2 regions of the Pseudomonas sp. NPDC090203 genome follow, and region 1 is predicted to be linked to the other one. Evidence: predicted binding sites of a transcription regulator. Region 1 holds the regulator's gene; the other holds the start of a gene.
The links. The regulator FliA, encoded in region 1, starts transcription of late flagellar genes. The targets are predictions, from matches to a motif close to CTAAAGTTTNNNNNNNNNNNGCCGNTAA.

Region 2: ACIPO9_RS12160 (methyl-accepting chemotaxis protein) is a predicted target of FliA. The motif match lies at 1,030-1,057, and genes of this name have one in related genera.

The regions. Positions count from the first base shown of each region.
Region 1 covers NZ_JBIVCV010000006.1:295,350-298,917, reverse strand. Annotated here, with positions in the region: gene flhF (flagellar biosynthesis protein FlhF) at 1-840, shown strand, start outside; gene fleN (flagellar synthesis regulator FleN) at 960-1,793, shown strand; gene fliA (RNA polymerase sigma factor FliA) at 1,790-2,530, shown strand; gene ACIPO9_RS13110 (chemotaxis response regulator CheY) at 2,785-3,159, shown strand; gene ACIPO9_RS13105 (protein phosphatase CheZ) at 3,179-3,568, shown strand, end outside.
Region 2 covers NZ_JBIVCV010000006.1:64,420-67,987, reverse strand. Annotated here, with positions in the region: gene ACIPO9_RS12165 (pirin family protein) at 48-911, opposite strand; gene ACIPO9_RS12160 (methyl-accepting chemotaxis protein) at 1,118-2,743, shown strand; gene ACIPO9_RS12155 (autotransporter-associated beta strand repeat-containing protein) at 3,056-3,568, shown strand, end outside.

The DNA.
Region 1 (3,568 bases):
CCGCAACAGGCCAACCTGTGGCGTCGCCTGCAACGTGTTGGCCTGTCCGGCCCGCTGTCCCGTGACCTGCTGAACATGGTCCCGGACGTCGACGACCAGCCCCACGCCTGGCGCATGTTGCTGGCGCACCTGGCGCGCATGATCGTCACGCCCGACGTCGAGCCGCTCGAAGAGGGCGGGGTGATTGCCATGGTCGGACCTGCCGGAATGGGCAAGACCACCACACTGGCAAAACTTGCGGCGCGATATGTGTTGAAATACGGCGCGCAAAATATCGCGCTGGTGAGCATGGACAGCTTCCGTATCGGTGCCCAGGAGCAACTCAAGACGCTGGGCCGCATTCTCAATGTGCCGGTGACCCACGTCGATCCGGGCCAGTCCCTGGCTCAGGCGCTGGAGCCGCTGCTGCGCAAGCGCGTGGTGTTGATCGACACCGCAGGCCTGCAAGCCAGCGATCCTGCACTGCGTCTGCAGCTGGAAAGCCTGGCGGGCCGCGGCATCAAGGCGCGCAACTACCTGGTCCTGGCCACAACCAGCCAGAAGCAGGTGTTGACCGCCGCGTACCACAGTTACAAACGTTGCGGCCTGGCCGGGTGCATCCTGACCAAGCTGGACGAAACCGCAAGCCTGGGCGAAGTGCTCAGCCTTGCCGTGACACACGAGTTGCCCGTGGCCTATCTCACCGATGGCCCACGGATACCGGATGATCTGCATCTGCCACGTCGCCATCAGCTTGTAAGCCGGGCGGTGAGTGTTCAGATGCAGGAGGAGCCTAGCGAGGAAGCGATGGCGGATATGTTTGCGGATCTTTATCACAGCCCCGGCAAACGCGCGGGCTAGGTTAAGGAAAATGACATTGGAAAATACCTGCATCGATGGTCTGCCAGGCATTGTTCAGTCACTGAACGTGCAGCCCGAAATGTGGCTTAGGTCTAAGCAAGACAAGGTAAAAAATTAACATGGGCAGCATGCATCCCGTTCAGGTTATTGCGGTGACTGGTGGCAAAGGTGGCGTAGGCAAGACCAACGTGTCAGTGAACCTTTCGCTGGCACTGGCCGAGCTAGGGCGTCGCGTGATGTTGCTGGACGCCGATCTGGGTCTGGCCAACGTCGACGTATTGTTGGGCTTGACCCCTAAACGCACCCTGGCCGACGTCATCGAAGGCCGCTGCGAACTGCGCGATGTCCTGTTGCAGGGGCCTGGCGGTGTGCGCATCGTGCCGGCGGCGTCCGGCACTCAGAGCATGGTCCAGTTGACCCCGGCCCAGCATGCCGGCCTGATTCAGGCATTCAGCGACATCGGCGACAACCTGGACGTGCTGGTGATCGACACCGCCGCCGGGATTGGCGAATCGGTCGTCAGCTTCGTGCGCGCGGCGCAGGAAGTGTTGCTGGTGGTCTGCGACGAGCCGACTTCGATCACTGACGCCTACGCGCTGATCAAGCTGCTCAACCGCGACTACGGCATGAACCGCTTCCGCGTGCTGGCCAACATGGCCCAGAGCCCGCAGGAAGGGCGCAACCTGTTCGCCAAGCTGACCAAGGTCACCGACCGCTTCCTGGACGTCGCGCTGCAATATGTGGGCGCCGTGCCGTACGACGAGTGCGTGCGCAAGGCGGTGCAGAAGCAGCGCGCGGTGTACGAAGCGTTTCCCCGTTCCAAATGTGCGCTGGCGTTCAAGGCCATCGCGCAGAAAGTCGATACCTGGCCGCTGCCGGCGAACCCGCGTGGCCACCTGGAATTTTTCGTTGAGCGCCTGGTTCATCAGACCAGTGCAGGGCCAGTGTCATGACTGCAAGTGGCTATCGCATGTACAGCAAATCATCCAGAGATTCCCAGTACGAGCTCATCGAGCGCTATGCCCCGTTGGTCAAGCGTATCGCCTACCACTTGCTGGCGCGTCTGCCGGCCAGCGTGCAGGTCGAGGACTTGATCCAGGCGGGGATGATCGGCCTGCTCGAAGTGTCGACCAAATACGACTCCACCAAGGGTGCGAGCTTCGAGACCTACGCCGGCATCCGCATTCGCGGCGCGATGCTCGACGAAGTGCGCAAGGGTGACTGGGCGCCACGCTCGGTTCACCGCAACACGCGCATGGTCAGCGACGCGATTCGTGCCATTGAAGCAAAAACCGGCCGTGACGCTAAAGATCACGAGGTTGCTGCCGAACTTCAATTGAGCCTGGACGATTACTACGGGATTCTGAACGATACCTTGGGCAGCCGCCTGTTCAGCTTCGACGACCTTTTGCAGGACGGCGAGCATGAAGGGCTGCACGAGGACGGCGCGAGCCAGTCGCTGGAACCCTCGCGCGATCTCGAAGACGAGCGCTTCCAGAGCGCGCTGGCCGATGCCATCGCCAACCTGCCCGAGCGTGAACGCCTGGTGCTGGCGCTGTACTACGACGAAGAGCTGAACCTCAAGGAAATCGGTGAGGTCCTGGGTGTCAGCGAATCCCGTGTCAGCCAGCTGCACAGCCAGTGCGCCGCACGTCTGCGGGGCCGGCTGGGTGAGTGGCGCGCACGTTGATTGATTGAACGCAGGCTTTCGGGGCTGCGGATGGTATGTAAAACCGGCTGTGCAAGATGTTGTGTGGGCATCATGAGACAAGGCAGGAGCCGGTCGGATCGGGTCTTTGAAGATCCGCTCTGCTGCGCGCGTGACCTGCCGATTCGTCAGACCCGTCACTGTTATTCGTAGAAGCCGCTCGCCGGTATTGATTGAACGCGCGTCCAGGTGCTGGGCGCGTTAAAGACTGCTTGGAGGTCGAATTGGACAAGAACATGAAAATCCTCATCGTTGATGACTTCTCAACGATGCGGCGGATCATAAAAAACCTGTTGCGTGACCTTGGGTTCACCAACACGGCCGAAGCAGATGACGGTACCACCGCATTGCCGATGTTACAGGCTGGCGGTTTCGATTTCCTGGTCACGGACTGGAACATGCCGGGCATGTCGGGCATCGACCTGCTGCGCCAGGTGCGTGCCGATGAACGCCTGCGCCACATGCCGGTGCTGATGGTCACTGCCGAAGCCAAGCGCGAGCAGATCATCGAGGCTGCCCAGGCCGGTGTTAACGGTTACGTCGTGAAGCCATTCACAGCCCAAGTGCTCAAAGAGAAGATCGAAAAGATATTCGAGCGCGTCAATAGCTGATGTCCGCTGCGAGGGCGCTATGGATCCTAAAGATTCGACAATGGGTGACTTCGAGTCGACCCTGAAGAAACACGCACAAGAGCTCGTCACCAGCCTTGAAAAAGGCAAGTTCGGCGACGCCGTGCAACTTATCCATGAGCTTAACCAGACTCGCGATCGCGGGTTGTATCAGGAAGTGGGCAAGCTGACGCGCGAGTTGCACAGCGCGATCGTCAACTTCCAGATCGACCCGCACATGCCGCAAGCCGAGGAAGTGTCCCAGATCACTGACGCCACCGAGCGCCTGTCCTATGTGGTCAGGCTCACGGAAGGTGCGGCCAACCGCACCATGGACCTGGTGGAGCAGAGCACGCCGTTGATGAACGGCCTGAGCGAGGACGCCAAGGCACTGAGTGCCGATTGGGGGCGC
Region 2 (3,568 bases), 230 kb from region 1:
GGCGAGCCCGCTCCCACAGGTTCTGCGCTCGACGTGAAGAGCGGGCGTTATTTCCTGCCCACCGGCAATTCGATGCGCGCCACTTCCCCCGGCACCGTCGGCCAATCGCCCGCTGCCCACTTCGCCCGGGCCTGATCGATCAGCGCCGGGTCGCTGGCCACGAAATTCCAGTTCATTCTCCTGGGCCCATCCAGCGGCGCGCCGCCAATCAGCACGGCGTGGCATTCGCTTTCGGCGCACAGCGTCGGCTCTTCCCCGGGCTCCAGTACCACCAGCGAACGCGCTTCCACCGGCTCGCCATCCAGCAACACCTCACCCTCGATCACATACAACGCACGTTGCTCATGCTCGGCGGGGATCAGCAGCGTGGTCGCAGTCTGCATCCGGATTTCGGCGTACAGCGTGGGGGATAGCACCGGCACCGGCGACTCCAGGCAAAAACCGTTGCCGGCAATCATCCGGAGGCAGATACCCATGGCATCGCTGACCGGCAGGGTCGCCGCAGGGTGATGGCTGTAATGCCCCGGCCCTTGTTCATGGCTTTTGGGCGACGCCAACCAGACTTGCAGCCCATGCAGCCGCGAGCCCGCATCGTGGACCTCCTGGGGCGTGCGCTCGATATGGGCGATGGCGCTGCCGGCCGTCATCCAGCTGACTTCGCCGGGCATTACATGCTGATCGCTGCCCAGGCTGTCCTTGTGCTGGATCTGGCCCTCGAACAGGTAGGTCAGGGTCGACAGGCCGATGTGCGGGTGCTGGCGAATGTCCATCCCGGTCCCGGGGGCGTAAGTGGTTTCCAGCATGTGGTCGAAGAACACGAAGGGTCCGACGCTGCGGCACTGGGCCGATGGCAGGGGGCGCAGGATCGGCTGGCCTTCGACGTCTTCGGCGCGGGGTTTGATGGTCAACATGGCAGGGCTCTCGGTGAACATGGCGACAGAATACAAAGCATAGGCTGCGGTGTCTGGATGGTCTGTGCTGCGCTGTCGCATCTGTTTGCAAATTCCTCACGCAGTCGTCGAATTGTCCTACAGGTTTTTCAGATATCCGCCGATATCAGGGGCGACAACCGGCTGCACATTTTCGGTGCAGGGTTTTATCTGGGAAGGGACCCATTATGAGCGTCAGAAACATGAATATTGCACCCCGTGCTGCATTGGGCTTCGGGGTGCTGGCGCTGTTGGTATTCGCGTTGGGGGCATTTGCCTTGTTGCAGATGTCGAACATGCGCAAACAGTCGGATCTGGTGGAGAACAAGTGGCTCCCCAGCGTGATGGAGTTGGGCACCATGGGCCAGGACCTGATGCGGATCAGGACCCTGACACTGCGCCTGATGCTCGATCGCAATGCGTCGTCGCTGCAGCAGAACTACAACAAGATCGACCAGCTCAAGGCTGGCCTGCAGAGCACCGAGCAGCGCTATCAGGCATTGATCGAATCACCCCGGGAGCGGCAGCTCTACGATGGCTTCACCGTGGCCAAGCAGGCCTACATGCAGCGCCAGAGCCGGGTGATGGAATTGTCCCGGCAGAACCAGCTCGACGAGGCGCTGGTGGTCATCAACAGCGAAATGAACCAGTACGCCGACACCATGACCCAGGCGCTCAACGACCTGACCGCCCTCAACCGCCAGGGTGCCAGCCAGGCCGGTGAACTGGCGTTGCAGGTGTTCGGCAGTGCCAAGGGCTGGGTGATGGGCATGATCGTGCTCACCGCCGTGATTACCCTGCTGCTGGCCTGGGCGCTGATTCGCAGCATCCTGCAACCGCTGGCCCAGGCGTTGGGCATCGCTCAGGTGATTGCCTCGGGTGACCTGACCGCGCGGATCGAGGTGCAAGGGCGCGATGAGCCGGCACGCCTGCTTGAAGCGCTCAAGGCTATGCAGTTGAGCCTGCGCAATACCATCTTGCGGATTTCCGACTCTTCGAACCAGTTGGCGTCGGCCTCGGAGGAATTGAGCACGGTGACCGAAGATTCCACCCGTGGCCTGCATCAGCAGAGCCTGGAAATCGACCAGGCCGCCACCGCCGTGAACCAGATGACTGCGGCAGTGGAGGAGGTGGCGCGCAACGCAGTGGCGACGTCTCAGGCGTCCGACGAATCCGAGCGGGTTGCCCAGCGCGGCCGCCATCAGGTGCAGGAAACCGTGGCCTCGATCAATCACCTGGCGCAGGACGTCACCCGCACGGGCGATCAGGTGGAAACCCTGGCGCAGAAGGTCTACGGCATCAGCAAGGTGCTGGACGTGATTCGTTCGGTGGCCGAGCAGACCAACCTGCTGGCGCTCAACGCTGCCATCGAGGCGGCGCGGGCGGGAGAGGCGGGACGTGGTTTCGCGGTGGTGGCTGACGAGGTGCGGGCGCTGGCCCATCGTACCCAGTCATCGACCCAGGAAATCGAATTGCTGGTGGGCGATATCCGTCAGGGCACCGATCAGGCAGTGGCGGCGATGCAGGGCAGCAATGACCGTGCCCGCGCGACGCTGGAGATGGCGCAATCGGCGGGGGTGGCACTGGATGAAATCGCCTCGGCCATCACGTTGATCACCGAGCGCAACACCGTGATCGCCAGCGCCTCGGAAGAGCAGGCGCAAGTCGCCCGGGAAGTGGACCGCAACCTCACCAACATCCGTGACCTGGCGCTGCAAAGTTCGGCAGGCGCCAACCAGACCAGCGCCGCCAGCCAGGACCTGTCGCGTCTGGCGACGGATCTGAACGGGATGGTAGCGGCGTTCTCGGTCTAGGCCTCATCACCCCGTAGGAGCGCGCTTGCCCGCGATGGCGGTGTGTCAGGCGATGATGCAGTGCCTGACCGGGCGCCGTCGCGGGCAAGCGCGCTCCTACGGGGGTGGTGTTTGTTACATAGCTTTCTGCATGTCCTTATCACCAAAGTATTAACACTATTTATTCAACGCCGTCCCGCCGCTTTGAACTAGCGTGTCTCTGAAATCTATCGGTTTTTGTCAGGACCGATACAGTCTTGATTCGCGTGTCGAACGAGATCGTCGTGTCGTACGCCCTTCAAGGATGATGTTCAGCCACGCAAGGAGTAGGACGTGGAATCACGGTTTGGCGTCGCCCCCGCTTGGAACATTTCCCCCCTTTCTCTCGCCGTAAAACTGAGCATTGCCGGACTGTTGTTCTGGGCACCGGTGCCCCAGGCCAACGCGACGTGCTCGGCGGCTGGCTCCACCATCACCTGCACCGGTGTGCCGACCCTGCCGCTGTTTCTCAATGACTACTCCAGCGCCACGAACGGCCTGACGGTCAACGTCAACTCCGGGGCGCAGATGAACGCGACCCTGGGTGGCAAGGTGCTCAACCTGACCGGGGTGAACATCACCCTCAACAACTCCGGCACCATCGACCCTGCCTTGCTGGGCCTGGTGTCCATATTGAGCGGCGGCGCGTTCATCGGCACCGGAGGCAGCAGTGTCGTCAATGTGCTCAACAACACCACCGGGATCATTCGTGGCACCGGCATGATGCTGGGCCTGAACCTCACCAGCATCGATGGCCTGGCGCTTGCGGTGAACAACGCCGCGACCGGTACCACCACCGTCGCCAAC